Regions from separate parts of the Peribacillus sp. NPDC094092 genome, predicted to be linked through region 1. Evidence: riboswitches for the same ligand, from Rfam matches in the RefSeq annotation. Region 1 holds a riboswitch; each other region holds the start of a gene.

Region 1 (4,917 bases):
CCGTTCATCCTTTGGGCCATCTGGATTCGCTGCTGCTCGGTAATCAACAAGCAGACAAGGGCGGAAATTAAGATTGCAGAGCGAAGGATCAATAAAGTATTGGATGAAGTCTTAGCAAAGGGAGAAAGGGATGTTCTGATCGTGAGTCATGCCGCCCTCATGGTATATATGAGGAAAGAGCTGATACGACGGGGGTTCACCGGTCCAAAATTCAAGATTGCCAGTAATGGAAAGCTTTATGTATTTGAAAGGTGATAAAAGGAAAATATCGGGTTTCCCACCAGAAAGGGTAAGGCATTTTCCGAATAGTTATTCTTTTTTTATTGGTTGTGGTTTATTATTGTAATAGTATAATTTTTACGAATTCAATAATAGGGAAAGAGGGGTGGACATTTTGCTGAAGGCAGTTTTTTTTGATTTAGATGATACATTACTATGGGATCAGAAAAGTGTAAAAGAGGCTTTTGTGGCCACATGTGAAGTGGCCAAGGAGAAATATGATCTGAATGTCGAGGAGTTTGAAGAAGCGGTGCGGAAGGAAGCGCGCGAGCTTTATTCTTCTTACGATACATATGCATTCACACAAATGATCGGAATCAACCCATTTGAGGGACTATGGGGTAATTTTCGGGATGATCATGATGAATTCCGAAAGATGGCCGGGATTGCACCAGGTTATCGGAAAGAAGCGTGGACGAAAGGGTTATTGGCATTAGGGATCGATGACCCGGAATTTGGGCTTGAACTGGCAGAACGTTTCCCTGCCGAGAGGCGCAAAAAACCATTTATCTATGAAGAAACATTCCGTGTTCTGGATGAATTAAAAGGGAAATATAAATTGCTATTGCTTACGAATGGATCTCCTGAACTGCAAAATACCAAACTTGAAATTACGCCTGAACTGGTTCCTTATTTCGACCAAATCGTGATTTCAGGCGCATTTGGACGAGGTAAACCGGATGCCTCCATTTTTGAGCATGCTTTGGAAATCATGGAGCTTGGTAAGGATGAAGTATTGATGGTCGGAGATAATTTAATGACCGATATCCTTGGAGCATCACGCGTAGGCATAAAGTCGGTTTGGATAAATCGCCATGATAAGGAACGGAATGAAGTGATTCCAACCTATGAAATCAAGCATTTAGAGGAGCTTTACCCAATCATTGAGAACCTGAGGAATTAAATGACGGTCCTCTCCAAATAACAAATTTTGGAGAATTGTAATGAAAATATTAGGTCTTTCAAATTATTTACAGAATGAAAAGGGTGAGATATAGTAACCCTGTAATCAATTAAATTATTCAGACTAGGGGTGTCCAATAAAAGTTGGGCTGAGAGAGAAGCGCTTTAGCTTCTTAACCCTCAGGACCTGATCTGGTTCATACCAGCGTGGGGAAGTTAGAATCTACTAAACAATGACATTTCAATTGGTCATTTCTGTAGCCATACTAACGTTAGCCAGGTCTTAAATAGGAGATCTGGCTTTTTCGTGCGAAATGGATTGGATTTTGTCCTTTTTAAATAACTTAAAAAGGAGAAATGAAATCATGATGAGTAATTCAGTAAATGACATGAACGTTTCAATCATGTCCAGCTTTGCCGGGAGTAAAAAAGTGTATGTTGAGGGATCTAGACCCGATATTAAAGTACCTATGCGTGAGATTAAGCTAAGTCCGACTACAGGGTCATTCGGCGAAGAGGAGAATCCGCCTTTACGAGTTTATGACACAAGCGGTTTTTATACGGATTCAGAATATCCCATTGATATTCGTAAAGGTCTTGCCCCGATTAGACGAAGCTGGGTCCTTGAAAGGGAAGATGTTGAAGAGTATGAAGGACGTGAAATAAAGCCCGAAGATAACGGGTATAAAAAAGAGTCACAAACCAAAGCAGAAGTTTTTCCGGGATTGAAAAGAAAACCATTGCGTGCAGTGAAAGGGAAAAACGTAACCCAGCTCCATTATGCCCGAAAAGGTATCATTACCCCGGAAATGGAGTTCATTTCGATCAGGGAAAATGTTACCCCTGAGTTCGTAAGAGAAGAGGTAGCTAGCGGGCGGGCGATCATTCCGGCAAATATTAACCATCCTGAAAGTGAGCCCATGATCATCGGGCGTAATTTTCATGTGAAAATAAATGCGAATATAGGAAATTCCGCTGTTAGTTCATCGATCGAAGCTGAAGTGGAGAAAATGACTTGGGCTACACGTTGGGGTGCAGACAATATAATGGATCTTTCCACCGGAAAGAACATTCACACGACACGGGAATGGATTATCAGGAATTCACCTGTGCCAGTCGGGACGGTTCCGATCTATCAAGCATTGGAAAAAGTGAATGGAGTCGCGGAAGATTTAAATTGGGAAGTTTTCCGGGATACATTAATCGAGCAGGCTGAGCAAGGTGTCGATTACTTCACCATACACGCCGGTGTGCTTTTGCGTTACATTCCCATGACAGCAAAACGAGTTACGGGAATCGTGTCCCGAGGGGGCTCGATCATGGCACAATGGTGCTTGGCCCACCACCAAGAAAGTTTTCTCTATACCCACTTTGAAGAGATTTGTGAAATCATGAAGGCGTATGATGTCTCATTCTCATTAGGTGACGGCCTCCGTCCTGGATCCATTGCAGATGCAAACGATGAGGCTCAATTTGCTGAATTGGAGACACTTGGGGAATTGACGAAGATTGCTTGGAAGCACGATGTTCAAGTCATGGTGGAGGGACCCGGTCACGTACCGATGCATTTGATTAAAGAAAATATGGATAAGCAGCTTGAAGTCTGTCAAGAAGCACCATTCTATACCCTGGGACCATTGACAACGGATATAGCTCCTGGATACGATCATATCACTTCTGCGATTGGTGCTGCCATGATTGGATGGTTTGGAACTGCCATGCTGTGTTATGTGACACCGAAAGAGCATCTGGGACTTCCGAATAAAGAAGATGTTCGTGTAGGGGTCATTACTTATAAAATTGCGGCCCATGCAGCAGATCTTGCTAAAGGCCATCCGCAGGCAAGAAAGCGGGATGATGCCCTTTCAAAGGCTAGATTCGAATTTCGTTGGAGAGATCAATTCAATCTTTCCCTCGATCCTGAAAGGGCGGTTGAATATCATGATGAAACACTTCCGGCAGAGGGTGCCAAAACAGCCCATTTCTGTTCAATGTGCGGCCCGAAATTCTGCAGTATGAGGATTTCCCAGGATATCCGTGATTTGGCGAAGGAAAAGGGTCTGGGTTTTGATTCGGTAATCGATGAAGGTCTGAAAGAAAAAGCGGATGAATTCAGGAAAACGGACGGGGAAATCTATCAATGATTCCGACGAGAGGGAGAATTCGATGAATCGGGTAATCCAAATAAAAGTTGAAATGAAACAGTTGGAAGCTCAATTGGAACAGCTGAAAAGGGAGCTGAACATTTTTCGCGAGAATTGTAATCATGAATTTGTAAAAACTGATTATAGTCAACAATGTATAAAGTGCCACTTAATTGAAAGCCTGCAATGGTAGTGATTCCGTAATCGTCTTCATTATCGAAATTAATCCCTTAATCATGTTGGGCATCAATCACAATGTCACCATGATTGGGGGATATTTCATTACTATTTACATGCTTGTTTTATTAATATGAAGAGGAGGAGGGACAAGCCATCCTTTTTCCTTATTCAATCTTAGGAAGTCAGCACCCATTGCAGCTTTATTGGTATGGAATTGTGCGAACATCTGTGCAATATCTTCGCGGATGCATTGACCCATGATTTGGCTGCAAGCAACTAATCCTGCATTTATATCGATTGATACTGAAGCAGAGATTTCAGGATCTTGAAAACGTGCCCCTCCAGGAATATCCTCCAAATTAGCTTTAGGCCTTTCAGGTGGTGACGGAGGCAGTCCTACGTTATTTTCTTTTAATAATGATTCAAGTTGGTCATGTTCCTGTTTCCCTTGATTGATCACTTCAACAAGTAATTTATGCAAATCCTTGTCTCCACCAGTATGATTAAGCATAGTTTAATGACAGGCAATAAAGCCTTTTGTAGTTGTTAAAAATGCCCATGTTCCAAATGCTTCTCCGTAATGCATAGGCTCTTCTTTCGGATTACCGCTTAAAAACCCCATACCCATCCTCCTAAATTTCTCTATTCAACGCATTTAAGTTACCCTCAATTCATCCATGTATGCATCGTTGTTGATTGAAAAGATAGATGGCTTTTAGGTTTAACCTTTTATTCCTTGTAGCCATTCTTGATAACATTCATCACAGAGCATTTCATTCCTATCCGTGTCAGTAACTTGAAATGTTACGACATGGATTTTCTTTTCTTCCGTGTCATCACTACAATAGAAGCATTTATGTGTCATTAAAAATCCTCCCATAATAAAAAGTGTTTATAGTTGAAACATCATGGTTTTTTTATATAGAAAACATGGTATAGCAGCTTATTGGTCTACTTGGAAGAGTTTAGATTGAATAATCCTGTTGGGGTTTACCATACTAAACTTGTTCGCATCATTGATAAAAAGAGGAGGAAATACGATGCAAAACCAAAATCAACAAGGTCAAGTACACCAGAACATGCAAACAGGTGCCATTCCCCCACAAATGAATCACGGTGGTCACGAAGTATTCGATGTACATGAAGTGTTGTCGGGAACGATTGGTACTTTAAACACATATACTCTTTTGCGTCAGCATATCCAGGATAAGGAATTGCTCGACATTCTGGATCGTCAATATCAGTTCATCCAAGAAGAATATAATATTTCATTGGAGTGCTTCCAATCAGGCCAGGATCCTTCTAAACCGACCCAAAGCTATAAAATGAATCAAGGTAACGATTTTATATATGGATTGACACCAACTCAGCCAAAGAAACCTTTGCAATCCGTCTCTGAAATTACGGATGA
Region 2 (4,917 bases), on a different contig from region 1:
ATCAATCCGTTAGTCAGTGTACTATTGGGAGTGATAGTCTTAAAAGAAAAATTGAGCCGGGCCCAAATCATTTCATTCCTGCTTGCAGGAATCGGCGTCTTGATCCTTGGCATTCATTTCGGCACGATTCCGTGGATCTCTCTTGTTTTGGCCATGACCTTCGGATTATACGGTCTGGCAAAAAAAATGATCAAGGCCGAATCGGCGATCGGGCTGACGCTCGAAACGATGATGGTAACCCCTCTTGCCCTTGGTTACCTGATATACTTGATGAACCAATCAGAAATGCAATTCTTTACAGAGGGAAGCACAAGCCTGCTATTGGTGGGAGGCGGGATTGTAACGGCATTGCCTCTTTTATATTTTGCGAAAGGGGCGGAGAAGATCCCGTTATCGATGCTTGGCATTTTTCAGTATATCGCTCCGACCTTATCTTTATTGATCGGTGTATTCGTCTATCATGAAAGTTTTACGAAAGCACATCTTTTAGCCTTTTTGTTCATATGGTCAGCCTTGGCTGTTTATACAGTATCCATAACGAAGTGGGGTCAGGCAAGTGCCCGCAGGTTCAAAGGCAAAGGGAATATTGGTGCTTGAATAACAAAAAATGCTTGGGAGATTTCTCTCCAAGCATTTTTTTTATGGCGGTATTTAATGAAACGGTTTTACGGCATAGGAGAAATGCCAGGGTCATGAAAGGTAAATATTCGAACCTATTTCAGTTACAATACAATTGGAAAGGCTGGAAGGACTTTGATTTGGCTTTGCACGGGGGATGTTTTGTCGGAATTGGCTATAGAAGGAACTATCCAGGAAAATGATATGAGTTGTCAGGTATGCCGATATGGTGGCGAATGGCTTTCTATTGCTATTTAATTCCGTGATGATTCCCTGTGCACTGGTAATGCCGATTCCGTGACCATAATAGAGGTTGTTTCCTAATAATATGGCATTTTCACCTTGCCATTCAGGAGTTGACTCGTCGTGCTCAGGGTTTTTGAAATAAACGCAATCTCCCGGTAAATAATCCCTTCCTTGATGAATATCGAGAGCCATATTTTGTGGAGGGTGCCAGTCATATAAAACTAGGTTTGAAAAAAGGTGGTCGAAATTCCTGGGGCCGATTAAATCCAATATGGCCTTTAGAAAAGTGACGACTATCGCTGTCCCGCATTCGAAAGCATAAAGCCTTCCATTTATGAAAATGTCAAGGAGTGCAGCATGAGGGAGAACCCCTGGCTGAAGGGTAAAGGTGCCATCCTTTGAAAGGCGCCAATATTGTTTATTGGATTCCGATTCCTCAAGTGTGGAAAATTCTGCATCACTTTTATCCAACGCAATGGCTGCCGCAATGACTCGGTTTCGCAGTTGTATCTCGAAATTAAACTCTCCAAAGTTCCGGTATTCAAAAACGTTCGAATCCTCCGCCAGCGATTGAACAATTTCAAGCGATTTAGCAGGTGCTATTCCTGGTTGGATTTGACTGACATCTAACCATTTGTGATTAATCTTTATCATGATCATATCCACCTTTTGCTTATTTAAATGAACGGTTAATAAAACGGGTAAACAAAAATGTCTACATAATGCTCATTATATGAATGCCAGCAAGGAAGTGACTATTTGGAACGTTTCAGCGCCTTTGCAGCCGAGAATGATTGGAATGAAAAGTGGGCAGAAGTTTTTTGCTTTCATCGCAAAAGATGTTTTGCTGGATATCCTAGATGACTGGAATACCTTTCCAATTAGCGAGAAGAAGCAAATTAGTATTCCTTTTTCCCCATGAATTGATATAATGGGAGAGAAAAGTTCATATGTGCGAGAAATGTAGGGGGGCCGGTACTGCTGGCTGAGATTGCATCCTTTAGATGCTGACTCTTTGAACCTGATCTGGATGATGCCAGCGGAGGGAACATATTATGACTGACTTTCTGTTTTATATGTTAACGTCCGAATTCACCTTCGGGCGTTTTTTGCTTATTTATCCAGTATTTGAATGAACCCTGGAGCCCCGATATGGTTCCGGCATATGGATCTTATATGATGTGTAGGAGGATAATGACTTGAATAAATTCTTGCCACTGTTAACTTCGTTGTTCCTTTTGGCTGGATGCGGTGCAGGCGGAACGAATGAAAAAGAAGAAGCATCTAAAAATGAAGAATTAAAAAAAGTATCGGTCGTGCTCGATTGGACACCGAATACAAACCATACAGGATTGTATGTAGCCAAGGAAAAAGGTTATTTTAAAGAACAAGGTCTTGATGTGGAAATTATCATGCCAGGTGAAGCAGGAGCTGATAAGCTTGTCGCTTCAGGAAAATCTGAATTTGGCGTCAGTTACCAGGAGGGCATAACGCAGGCCCGTGTGCAGGGTGTGCCAATTGTTTCGGTAGCTGCCGTCATCCAGCATAATACCTCGGGATTCGCTTCCCCTGAAGCAAAGAACATTAAAACTCCCAAGGATTTTGAAGGGAAAACGTATGGTGGCTGGGGATCTCCGGTTGAAAAGGCCATCATGGATTCACTCATGAAAAAAGAAAATGCGGATGTAAATAAAGTGGATATAGTCAATACAGGAGACACGGATTTTTTCACTTCGGTTAAAAGGGATATAGATTTTGCCTGGATTTATTATGGATGGACAGGCATTGAGGCTGAATTGCGAAATGAGAAGCTTAATATGGTTTACTTAACCGAATACTCTGATAAACTTGATTACTATACGCCTGTATTGACTACGAATGAAAAGATGATAAAAGAAGATCCCGAGACTGTTAAAGCATTCGTTCATGCAGCATCGAAAGGGTACCAGTTTGCGATCAAGAATCCTGCTGATGCAGCAGACATGTTAACAAAGGCTGCACCGGATCTTGATGCAAAACTGGTGAAGAAAAGCCAGGAGTGGCTTGCAGACAAGTATCAGGATGATGCTCCGCGATGGGGTGAACAAAAGCTTGAAATTTGGAAGAATTACAGTGATTGGATGATTGAAAATAAGCTTCTTGAAGGTGATTTCGATCCTGAAAAGGCATTTACCAATGAATTTTTACCAAAATAGGAGGAAATGCAATGGCCAACTCATTAATTAGTATACAGATTATCCCTAAAGGGGAAAATGTCATCCCAATGGTCGATGAAGCAATCAAGATCATTGAAGAATCAGGTGTCAAGTATGAGGTTCACCCGCTTGAAACGACAATGGAGGGTGAGCTTTCCGAACTTTTTGCCGTGATAGAAAAAATGAATGTAAGAATGATTGAAATAGGATCGCCGAATGTCATTTCCCAAGTGAAAATATTATATCAGCCAAGCGGGATTACGATGGATACGTTAACGGAGAAATATCGGGCATGATCGGAAGGGGAATTTGGAAGAAGGGGGCTCCCTTCTTTCTTTTATTATTGTTGCTGATAGTATGGGAGTCAGTGACAGTCTTATTGAAAGTCGAAGAATGGCTGCTTCCCGCTCCATCTGCCATTTTCATTGAAGGAATTGAGTCGTCCGGCAATCTTTTCGGACACCTTATATCCACAACCGAGCTTGCGTTGTCGGGTTTTTTTATTGGAAGCTGCATCGGCTTATTGATAGCGGCAATCTTACACCTATTTCCAGGTGTGAAGGACGCTGTTTATCCACTGCTCATACTATCACAAAATATACCGATCATTGTTTTGGCGCCGCTCTTGGTGATCTGGTTTGGCTTTGGCATGCTGCCTAAGTTAATAGTGATTTCGCTTGTATGTTTTTTTCCGGTTGCGGTTGCATCATTGGACGGTTTTCGCCAGACACCCTACGAACTTAAGCATTATTTCAAGATGATGGGAGCGGGAAAAAACCAGCTATTTTGGAAGCTGGAACTCCCTCACTCGGTCCCGTTCATTTTCTCCGGCCTGAAAATTTCGGCCACCTATAGTGTAATGGGTGCGGTTATTTCGGAATGGCTTGGGGCAAAATCGGGGATTGGTGTTTATATGACCCTCGCTTCCTCTGCGTTCAGGACAGATCGGGTGTTTGTTGCCATTTTCATCATCATGGGAATGAGCCTGATCTTTTTTGGAATCATCACCTTCCTGGAGAAATACTTAATTTCTTGGAAGAGAAAGGAGGGCGAAAAGGATGAAGCTGGAAATTAAAGACGTCTCCTATTCTTTCGATGGTAAACAGAATATATTGGATAATATGAATTTCCATGTGGATGATGGGGAATTTGTCACGATCCTTGGGCCATCGGGGAGCGGTAAAAGTACATTGTTCCATTTGATCGGCGGCATTCTGAAGCCAGATCAGGGCATCATTTCACTGGATGGTAAAAAGATTAATGGCTTAAAGGGCCATATCAGCTATATGCCTCAGCAGCCTTCGCTTCTACCTTGGAGGACGGTATTGGAAAATGTTTTGCTTGGAAGTGAACTTGCTGGAATCAGAGATAAAGAAAAGGCAAAAGCCCTTTTGATGAAAGCTGGATTAGAAGAGTACGAGAAAGCATATCCGCATGAATTATCAGGAGGCATGAAGCAAAGGGCCGCATTCATCCGGAGTATCTTAAGTCAACAGGACTTGATGTGCCTGGACGAACCCTTTTCTGCCTTGGATGAACTGACAAGATTGCAAATGCAAAAATGGCTGTTATCGGTTTGGGAAGAAAATCGGAGGTCGGTGCTATTTGTTACGCATAGCATAGATGAAGCGGTTTTCCTTTCAGATAGAATTTATGTGTTATCAGCAAAACCGGCTGCTGTCATCAAAGAAGTGAAAATTCCATTTCCAAGGCCAAGAAGTGAAGAACAGCTTCTTAGTGATGAATTTTTTCATTTGAAGAGAGATTTATATGCAGCACTGAAGCCAACTATTTCTACTTAAAGGAGGCGATTGAACTTGAGGATCATCGACAGTCATATCCATTTGGACCGGTATGA
Region 3 (4,917 bases), 1.5 Mb from region 1:
AGGGAAATCTGGTATTTATGTGAACAATATTCTGCACAAGAAGCAAAGGAAATGGGACTTGTGAACAAAATCGTTGCCTCGGAACAACTGCACGATGCAGCAGAAGAATGGGCAAGAAAGATCCTTGATAAGAGTCCTACGGCGCTAAAAATGCTCAAATATTCCTTTAATGCAGATAGTGCCAACATTCAAGGGATTTCACAACTATCGATGGGCAGTTTAGCGATGTTTTACAATACTAAAGAATCGGAAGAAGGAAAAAACGCCTTCTTAGAAAAGAGGCCTGTAGATTTTAAAAAATTCAGAATATGATGAGGGGGATGAAAACTGGTGAAATTGGAGACGATTTTGACTCAGGAATATGTGGCAGAATTTCAAGGCGTTTGGCCAAACCGAACCATCTTGGATTATTTGAATGATGCTATAGTAAAGCATCCAGATAAGGTGGCGATTATCGATAAAAAAAGTAGTTTTACTTACAAGCAGCTTGGTAAGTTGGTCGATCGAATCGCTTTGGGCCTTTTGCATATAGGATTGGGTAAGGGGGATGTTGTCTCTTTTCAACTGCCTAACTGGAATGAATTTATAATTTTGCACTATGCTGTTACGAGGATCGGTGCCATTAGCAATCCATTGATACCGATTTATCGAGATAGGGAAATTGGCTATATGGTCAGGATGGCAGAATCTAAGATGATTGTTGTACCAGAGTATTTCCGTGGGTTTTATTACCCTGACATGATTGAAAGACTAAGCCAACAATGGCCGTCAATGAAACATATTTATGTGATTGGTGACAGTGCACCTAATGGGATGAAACTGTTCTCCTCCTTATTTGAGGAACCTTGGGAAGAACGGATGGATTCATCCATTTTGGATGAAATCACACATGACCCCAATGATGTGACTGAAATTATCTTTACCTCGGGAACCACAGGGAGTCCAAAAGGAGTTATGCATACACATAATACTCTTTGTATATCAACGAATTATTGGATTGACCGTTTACATTTAACATCCGATGATGTTCTTTTCATGGCGTCTACATTCGCCCATCAAACAGGTTTTGGTTATGGAGTTAGGCTCCCTACTCATATTGGAGGTACGGGAGTCTATCAAGACATTTGGAATCCGAGGGAATTTATTGAATGGGTCGAGAGGGAAAAGATAACGTTTACGGCAGGAGCTACTCCTTTTCTGCAAGATACGGTTCAAATGGAGGGGGTAGAAAGGTTTGACCTTAATTCGCTACGAGTCTTCGTGGCTTTAGGTGCTCCGATTCCCAGGCATTTAGTAAAGGAAGCCATGGAAAAAATACCGTTCAAGATTTTGTCAGGATGGGGGCAAACAGAAGATGGCTTGGTAACCTTGACAAGACTTGAAGATCCAGTAGAAAAACTGACGAATACTGACGGAATTCCGTTTCCGGGAATGGAGCTAAAGGTCGTCGATTTTGAAGGAGAGGTCTGCGCCCCGAATATAGAAGGCTCTTTATTAGTAAGGGGGCCAGCTCTTTTTGTCGGCTATTTTAAACGAATCGATGATACTTTAGCTGAGTATAGGGACGGATGGTTCATTACCGGTGATCGAGCATTCATTGATGAAGACGGGTATATTCGAATATCTGGAAGAAACAAAGACATAATCATACGGGGCGGTGAAAATATTCCAGTCGCTTATGTAGAAAATGTATTGTATGAACACCCGGATATTTCCAGCGCTCAGGTTATTGCAGTTCCAGATTCCCGTCTTCAGGAAAAAGCATGTGCATGTATCAGCATGAAAACGGGGAAGAGTCCGATCACGATGGAGTCCATGCAGGAATTTCTCTCGGAAAAGGGTTTGGCCAAACAATATTGGCCTGAATTTCTAGAAATAATGGATGATTTTCCCCGTACGGCAAGCGGGAAAATTCAGAAATTCCGGCTCCGGGAAATGATAAATGAAAAGATAATCGACAATATATAAGCAGCTTAACTATATCCATATTTACTAAATGTTGTAAGTGGAGGGGGACTAAGATGAATAAAAAAATAGCATTTATTACAGGTGCCGGAAGCGGAATTGGCAGGGAGATTGCAAAAAAATTGGCTTCTCGAAATTTTAACATCATCGTGGCGGATATAAATCATAAAAATGCTGAGGAAACGGTTTCTTTAATCGAAAAGTCGGGCTTTGAAGCAAGAGCGGTCCATTGTGATGTAACGAAATTAGAAAGTGTTAAAAAAGCCGTTGAAGAATCAGTGAACCATTATCGAAGAATAGATATATTGGTTAATAATGCTGGCTGGGATAAGGTGGAACCTTTTTTAAAAAGTGATCCTAGCACTTGGAAAAGGATTATCGATATTAATTTACTTGGGCAGATCCATGCTTGCAAGGAAATTTTACCTCTCATGATTGAAAATGGTTACGGAAAGGTAGTGAATATTGCATCCGATGCAGCTAGAGTAGGATCAAGTGGAGAGGCAGTTTATTCGGCTGCAAAGGGAGGGGTGATTGCCTTCACAAAAACGATAGCAAGAGAAATGGCACGTCACAAACTCAACATAAATTGTATTGCGCCAGGTCCTGCTGATACGCCCCTATTTCAAGAAATAGGCTCTTATAATGAAGGTATAGCAGGTGCCTTGGAAAAAGCGATTCCATTTCGTCGGTTAGCACAACCAGAGGACATTGCCAGTGCTGTTGCCTATTTCGTTTCGGAAGATGCAGGGTATATTACGGGGCAAACTCTTTCCGTAAATGGTGGATTAACAATGGTTTAATCAATCAAGTTAGGTGTTTATGCAAGACTGGATCTAAAAAATTAAGGTGAAAACTTTTTCTAATACGTTTGACAATTGGATTTATCGTGTTAATATAAAGGCAAATGGAAATTAAATATACAATTTGTACCACTAGGGGTGCTTTATTGGTAAAAGTTGATTTTACCGCAGAAGCTGAGATTAAAGATGACTTTAAGACCCTTAGAACCTGATCTGGTTTATACCAGCGTAGGGAAGTGGGGTCTGGAACAATACTTTTCTGTATTTTTTCAAGTACAACCACTTTCTTACGTTAAAGAAAGTGGTTTTTTGTTTGCAAAAAAAGGGGTGATAAAAGTTTTTTTTCTTTAAGATTCATTGAAAAATACAATTTGGAGGTAATGGACATGAAGTTTTCAGAGGAAATCCGTCGTGAAGTTGATCATATTTGGGAAGCTAGTTTTAATCACCCGTTTGTTGCAGGAATAGGAGATGGTACATTGCCATTGGAATGTTTCCGTTTTTATGTCATGCAAGATGCCTATTATTTATCTCATTTTGCTAGAGTTCAAGCTCTAGGGGCAGTCAAAGCTACAGATTTACATACAACAAGCAGGCTTGCCGGCCATGCACAAGGAACATATGAAGCGGAGTTGAAGCTTCATGAGAATTTTTCTGAGAGATTAGGCATCACAAAAGAGGAAAGGGAAAATTTCAAACCCGCCCCGACTGCGTACGCCTATACCTCCCATATGTATCGTGCAGCTTATTCGGGACATTTAGGGGATGTTATTGCAGCTATCTTGCCGTGTTACTGGCTGTATTATGAAATAGGCGAAAGGCTGCAAGGATGCACACCTGAAGAGCCGATTTATCAAGAATGGATAGCGGCGTACGGAGGAGAGTGGTTCCGCACTTTGGTGGAAGAACAAATTACGAGGCTTGATGAGATTGCTGAAAAAGTAACAGAGGAAGATAAGGAAAGGATGAAAGAGCATTTTATCCTAAGCAGCCAATATGAATACTCTTTTTGGGAAATGGCTTATCGTTTAGAGACATGGCCAGTGCATCAAGAAAAACTAGAAGTATAAAGGAGAATGAAATAATGAAAAAAGGATTGAAATTAACGGATATATTAGTCACGATCGTGATTGCGGTAGCATTCGGAATCGTTTACATCCTTTGGGGTTCGATTTATTATTCCGTTAAACCATTAGGATTACATTTGGACCAACTTATTTATGGAATGTGGTTTATAGCTGGCCCCGTCGCCTTTTTAATTTTACGGAAACCGGGTGTGGCACTTTTGGCGGAGATTGCTGCAGCTTCCGGGGAATTCTTTCTAGGTTCTCCTTGGGGGCTGACCGTACTGTTATATGGGGTGGTACAAGGTTTGTTCGCGGAACTGGTGTTCATGGCGTTCAAATATAAAAAATTCAATATGTCGGTGGCTGTTTTAGCTGCGGTAGCTTCCTGCCTTGCATCAGTACTAATGGATTTTGCATACGGGGAAATAGGTGCGCTTTCTACTTGGAATCTTTTGTTGTTCATGATAGCGAGGTTTGTGGGTTCCATATTCTTTGCAGGTGTGATTGCCTATTATCTAGTCAAAGTTCTGGAAGCAACAGGAGTAACCAATCTTGTTCGCCCGGTTACAAGTAAAGATTATGCAGAACTGGATCAAAAGTAGAGGTTGAGGGCCATGGAACCAATCGTTTCAGTTGAGAAGTTAAGAATGAAATTTCCCGGTGACGAATCTTTGTTATTCAAGGATCTATCCTTATCGTTTGATAAAGGGGAGAAAGTGTTATTGTTGGGACCATCTGGATGTGGTAAATCCACACTTTTGCAAGTGTTAAGCGGATTGATTCCGAATTCCATCGAAGTACCGATGAAAGCGGAGAAATTGAAATGCCCTTCTTCATGGGGATATGTTTTTCAAGACCCTGATAGTCAGTTTTGCATGCCATATGCCGATGAGGAAATTGCCTTCGTACTTGAGAATCTTTCCGTCCCTAGGGAAGAAATGAGAGAGAAGATCCAAAATCATATCCGTAATGTAGGATTGAACCTGGGCCATACAAGTATAGAAACATTATCAGGCGGAATGAAACAGCGTCTGGCAATCGCTTCAGTATTGGCCCTTGAACCAGAAGTGATATTTTTAGAT
Region 4 (4,917 bases), 560 kb from region 1:
GGTTAATGCTGTTTTCATAAAAAAACCCCTTCATATAATTATTTTTTAGAAGTATTTTAAGTAATATGAAAGCTAAAATCGCCCCAGTGAATGAACTGAGCATAAAAGCCGGTAAAAAACCAAAAAGAGCCGCTTTTTCCCCCAATAGGAGGAGGGCAAGTGGATAACAGGCTAGGGAACCGAGAATGCCGGTCCCGATCACTTCACCTAAACAGGCGAATTTTAAGCTTTGTGTTTTTCGATAAAGGATGGCAGCCAATAGTGCACCGATCATGCTGCCGGGAAAAGCAAAAATTGAACCGGTACCAGACATGTTTCTAATGATGGAAACTAAAAAAGCTTGTGTTACAGCATAAGCTGGCCCCAATAGAACGGCCGTCAGGACATTTGCCAGATGCTGAATGGGAAAGACTTTTGCAAAACCTGCAGGGATGAAAATAAATGAACTGGTCAGTGTCGTTATAGCCGTGATCATGGCAGTCAATGTCAGTTTCTTGATAGGATTCATCATCATGCCAACGACCTACAGCGGCCAATCCTGTTCATTTTGAACCATATCCCAGAATAAATATTCATATCGGGAAGTAACCAAAAAGTGCTTTTCTAATCTAAGAAGTTCTGTTTCTGGCATGCCTTCCGTCAATTCCTCCAACAAAGCGATCAGCCATTTGTGTGCTTCCCCGAATTCAGGAGATGAATAGGATCTTATCCAATCTGCGTAGCGATTGTTTTCCAATGCTGCCCCATTTTGTTCTTTTAATAGCAAACCGATTTCATAATAATCCCAAGCGCAGGGCAGGAGACAGGCGATCAAGTCTGCCAAAGTCCCATGCTGAGCTGCATTTAGCATGTATCCTGTATAGGCTAGAGTGGTTGGAGTGGGTTCTGTTTCTTCCAATTCCTTGGAACTGATCCCGAATTCGGAAGCATAATGCCGATGAATATCCATTTCCACTTGAAGGGTTTCATTTAAAATGCTCGCAAACTTTGCCATGGTTTCGATGTTATGTGCTTTGATGACACCTAAAGCAAACAGCTTGGAATAATCCATGAGATAGATATAGTCCTGCTTCAGGTAATAAGCAAATTTCTTTTCAGGAAGCGTACCATTTCCAATTGCCTGGACAAAGGGATGTGAATGGTTCCTTTTCCAAATCTCTTTTGACCGTGCATGCAGTCTATCACTGAATCTTTCTAATTTAACATTCTCCATTGTTCATCCTCCTTTAGAATGGATCCCTTGTTAATGAAAAAAACCCGTTCCTGAATTCGGAACGGGGTAGATGGATATAGTCTGAAAATGGACGATATCATCCACTTCCCTCCGCCGGTATGAGCCGGTTCAGGTTCAAAGGGTCCGGAACTAATTCCATCTCAGTCTTAAAAAAAGACTCCCCTAGTGGTGTGAATTGTATGTAATTACTGACATCATATCAGAAAGACAAGAAAATGCAACCTGTATTTGAAAGAGGGACCCCTTAATGTCCAGGAAAAAGGGAGAACCAGGTAATTGACTTTTGATGGTTATTAGGATAAAATCATGTCTACATCATTTATATATCGATTTCTTATCCAGAGAGGTGGAGGGACTTGGCCCAAAGAAACCTCGGCAGCGGACCCGTTTGGGAACTGTGCTAAATCCAACAAGCATATGCTTGGAAGATAAGAAGAGCCGTACGGACACTGTCAGCCTCTTCTTGAATTAGAAGGGGCTTTTATTTTTGGGAAATAACGTTTAGTGACATAATAGAAAAGGTATATATAATTTGGTGAAAATCTAACAAGTTGATAAAGTTTAGCTACTAGAAGCAGGCTCTAGGATGACTAGGAAAGGAGCCATTTACATGGCAGAATTATTTAAGAGGATTGAACAGAGGAAGGCAAAGCTTATTGAAGAGTTATTGGCCAATGGAGTATACAAAACCTCTGATGAAAGGCACCTTTATGATGCCCCATTAAAAGTACTTGAAGATGAATATAAGGTTGTTATAAATAGACCTAATACCGAGTCACCTTCCGAATGGATGACATAGTAAACGATGACTATATTTTGGGTTCTTGGATAAGGGATATGATGTAAGCATTCGCAGTCTACACTAGTGGATGCTTTTTTTGCGTTTGATAGAAAATGACACTAAATATACATAATTATAGAATTTAATAGTCATTTTGTCACATTTAACCTTTAAAATAACACATTTATTTTCTGAAAAATAGTTGATTTTAACTAGTGGTTTCATTATGATGAAAGTGTAAAAATATTGAATAATTAGGAGGTGACTATATAATGCCTTGCCGTAAGGTAACTATAGAAAAAGTAGAAGAGAAGAGAAAAGAAATGATCAACTTGGCAGCAATTTACGGCTTATCAAGTCTGCTGACTGTTCAAGCCAGTCAAGAATTGGATACACTATTAAATGCGTTAACAAGTAAAAGAGATGCCGAACATTTTCCCCTCCAGAAAGTATATAGGTATTTTTAAATGAGCCAATTCGCCCTCGATTAAGATTAAAAAGCTACTGCTCAAGGCAATAGCTCAAAAGAATAATATTAAATATCGACACGTTTACCAAGAATGACCAAATCCCGCTCAATCCCATCCAGCTCGGCAACTTGAGGTAAATGTGCCCATTCTTCAAACCCGAATTTGGAAAAAAGCTTTAGGCTTGGTGTATTGTGCGCGAAAATGAAACCCAATAGAGTCTTAACACCTAATTTTGGACTCAATTCAATAGCCTTTTGAATCGAAATTTGTCCGATTCCTTTTCCCCGGAAATAATCATCAATATAAATGCTGATTTCGGCAGTGGAATTATATGCCGGCCGGCCATAGAAGGATTGAAAGCTCATCCATCCAGCAGTTTTCCCTTCTATAGTAATGATAAATAGCGGTCTACTTTCTAAATGATGTTCCTCAAACCATTTAACCCTCGATTGGACGGATACAGGCTCAGTATCTGCCGTGACCATTCTTGACGCAATTGTCGAATTATATATTTCAACAATTCTGGGTAGATCAGATAGTTCTGCCTCTCTAAACTCTATGTGCTCTTCCATGATTTAAACTCCTAACTATCATTTATTCAATCTCCAGAATGAAGGGTAATCCCGTTTTTTGTTTTAGGGACGGTGAATGACACCCAATCCATTGAAAGTTTTATATAATCATACACTCTTTACTCTTTATCTGACAATTTTTTTTATGTTAAGACTGCAGGTGTTTTGGGTATGTAAAAGATTAAATACTTCTAGTAAAGAGACAAGAGGAGAAGCAAATGAAGAAATTGGCAGTTTTTTTGATTATAGTACTAGTTATATGTTTTGCTGCATATGAATTTCAGGCATCGGAGTCGGAAGATGTGCAAAGGGTGATGGCATTTGGAGATTCATTAACCTATGGAAAAGGGGATAAGAACGGGGAAGGATATATAGAAGGCCTTGAGGATGAATTGAATAATCCGCAATCGGAACAAAAAGTGAGTTTTTGGAATTACGGTATAAAAGGCCAGGAAACGGATGGTGTGATGAAACAGCTTGATGATTACCGTATTAAAACGAAACTTGATGAAGCCGATACTTTCATCGTTTATATTGGAACGAATGACTTGATCAATAGTAATGGAGGGGAATTGGAGAAAATAAGTGACCGAAAAATCATTGAGGGTAAACGGGAGTATATCAGTCATCTGAAAAAGATTACATCAACATTGATGGAGGCAAACGATAAAGCGGATATTCTGGTAGTGGGACTATATAACCCAATTAAAGATAATCAAAAACTTGAAAAGCACATTCGCGATTATAACCAGTCAATAAAGGGGATAGCGGATAAAGATAAAAGGATGTTATTCATTCCTACAAATGATCTTTTTGAAGATAAAAAGAAGACAGAGTATTTTAGTGATAAGTTACATCCGAATGAAAAAGGCTATCAGCTCATTGCGAATCGGGTTTTGGAAAGTTATGATTTCAAATGAAAGCAAAAATGCACAGGAAGGCTTCCTGTGCATTTTTGCCCGCTAAGTAGCTAGGAATTTGATATCGCTTTTAGTTGAGGGAACTGCAAGTCATGGAGTTGCTTGTATCTGCCGTTGTTTTGCAATAACTGTTCATGTGTTCCTGTTTCATGAACTTGCCCTTTTTCCAGAACGATTATTTGATCGGCATCATGAATGGTCGATAAACGATGTGCAATTACTATTGAAGTCCGGTTTTTCATTAAACGTGACAATGCTTGCTGGATCAAATGCTCGGATTCTGTATCCAAGGCCGCCGTTGCTTCATCGAGAATGATGATTTGCGGATTTTTCAGAAGTGCCCTGGCAATGGCGATGCGCTGTTTTTGCCCGCCCGAAAGCTTGACTCCGCGCTCCCCAATTTGAGAATCATAACCATCAGGAAAGGCACTGATAAAGTCATGCGCATTTGCCGCTTTGGCGGATTCGATGATTTCAGCATCTGTAGCATCTAGTTTGCCATACACGATGTTATCACGGATGGAACCATTGAATAAAATGATATCCTGGGAAACGATTCCCATTTGTCCCCGCAATGATTTCAGTGACACTTCCTTGATATCATGACCATCCATTTTAATCATGCCATTCTGCGGATCATAAAATCGGATCAAAAGGCTCGTGATTGTCGATTTTCCAGCGCCAGAGGAGCCGACCAAAGCAGTTACTTGCCCCGCTTTCATGGACAGGTTTAAATGGCTGAGGACAGGTACATTCTCATCATAGGCAAAATCGACACATTGAAATTCAATTTGCCGCTTTATGGCAGGGAGTTCAATGGCATTTCGCTTGTCACTTATTTCCGGTTGGGTTTCCAATATTTCAGTTATCCGCTCAAAGGCGGCGGCTGATTGCTGGACAATGCTGATGACCCGGCTAAAATTGCGAACGGGACTCTGCA

The links. A riboswitch is a leader RNA that binds a small molecule or an ion and turns the genes downstream of it on or off. The one in region 1 is predicted to bind thiamine pyrophosphate.
Region 2: another riboswitch for thiamine pyrophosphate. It lies ahead of ACQKNS_RS12065 (ABC transporter substrate-binding protein); the one in region 1 lies ahead of thiC (phosphomethylpyrimidine synthase ThiC).
Region 3: another riboswitch for thiamine pyrophosphate. It lies ahead of tenA (thiaminase II); the one in region 1 lies ahead of thiC (phosphomethylpyrimidine synthase ThiC).
Region 4: another riboswitch for thiamine pyrophosphate. It lies ahead of tenA (thiaminase II); the one in region 1 lies ahead of thiC (phosphomethylpyrimidine synthase ThiC).

Annotation. Positions count from the first base shown of each region.
Region 1 covers NZ_JBNNUC010000001.1:1,836,942-1,841,858, reverse strand. Annotated here, with positions in the region: gene ACQKNS_RS08775 (histidine phosphatase family protein) at 1-255, shown strand, start outside; gene ACQKNS_RS08770 (HAD family hydrolase) at 395-1,183, shown strand; TPP riboswitch at 1,299-1,413, shown strand; gene thiC (phosphomethylpyrimidine synthase ThiC) at 1,548-3,326, shown strand; gene ACQKNS_RS08760 (hypothetical protein) at 3,349-3,519, shown strand; partial or broken gene ACQKNS_RS08755 (DUF3231 family protein) at 3,616-4,128, opposite strand; gene ACQKNS_RS08750 (hypothetical protein) at 4,228-4,371, opposite strand; gene ACQKNS_RS08745 (spore coat protein) at 4,547-4,917, shown strand, end outside.
Region 2 covers NZ_JBNNUC010000002.1:635,166-640,082, forward strand. Annotated here, with positions in the region: gene rarD (EamA family transporter RarD) at 1-597, shown strand, start outside; gene ACQKNS_RS12060 (protein-glutamine gamma-glutamyltransferase) at 691-1,518, opposite strand; TPP riboswitch at 1,820-1,929, shown strand; gene ACQKNS_RS12065 (ABC transporter substrate-binding protein) at 2,064-3,059, shown strand; gene ACQKNS_RS12070 (thiamine-binding protein) at 3,071-3,355, shown strand; gene ACQKNS_RS12075 (ABC transporter permease) at 3,352-4,134, shown strand; gene ACQKNS_RS12080 (ABC transporter ATP-binding protein) at 4,118-4,861, shown strand; gene ACQKNS_RS12085 (TatD family hydrolase) at 4,877-4,917, shown strand, end outside.
Region 3 covers NZ_JBNNUC010000001.1:308,691-313,607, reverse strand. Annotated here, with positions in the region: gene menB (1,4-dihydroxy-2-naphthoyl-CoA synthase) at 1-312, shown strand, start outside; gene ACQKNS_RS01455 (AMP-binding protein) at 331-1,968, shown strand; gene ACQKNS_RS01450 (SDR family NAD(P)-dependent oxidoreductase) at 2,022-2,768, shown strand; TPP riboswitch at 2,893-3,020, shown strand; gene tenA (thiaminase II) at 3,155-3,838, shown strand; gene ACQKNS_RS01440 (ECF transporter S component) at 3,853-4,437, shown strand; gene ACQKNS_RS01435 (ABC transporter ATP-binding protein) at 4,450-4,917, shown strand, end outside.
Region 4 covers NZ_JBNNUC010000001.1:1,275,672-1,280,588, reverse strand. Annotated here, with positions in the region: gene thiD (bifunctional hydroxymethylpyrimidine kinase/phosphomethylpyrimidine kinase) at 1-18, opposite strand, end outside; gene thiW (energy coupling factor transporter S component ThiW) at 1-508, opposite strand, end outside; gene tenA (thiaminase II) at 524-1,213, opposite strand; TPP riboswitch at 1,303-1,408, opposite strand; SAM riboswitch class I at 1,566-1,669, shown strand; gene ACQKNS_RS06090 (Fur-regulated basic protein FbpA) at 1,845-2,033, shown strand; gene ACQKNS_RS06085 (aspartyl-phosphate phosphatase Spo0E family protein) at 2,288-2,482, shown strand; gene ACQKNS_RS06080 (N-acetyltransferase family protein) at 2,551-3,057, opposite strand; gene ACQKNS_RS06075 (GDSL-type esterase/lipase family protein) at 3,276-3,977, shown strand; gene ACQKNS_RS06070 (ABC transporter ATP-binding protein) at 4,028-4,917, opposite strand, start outside.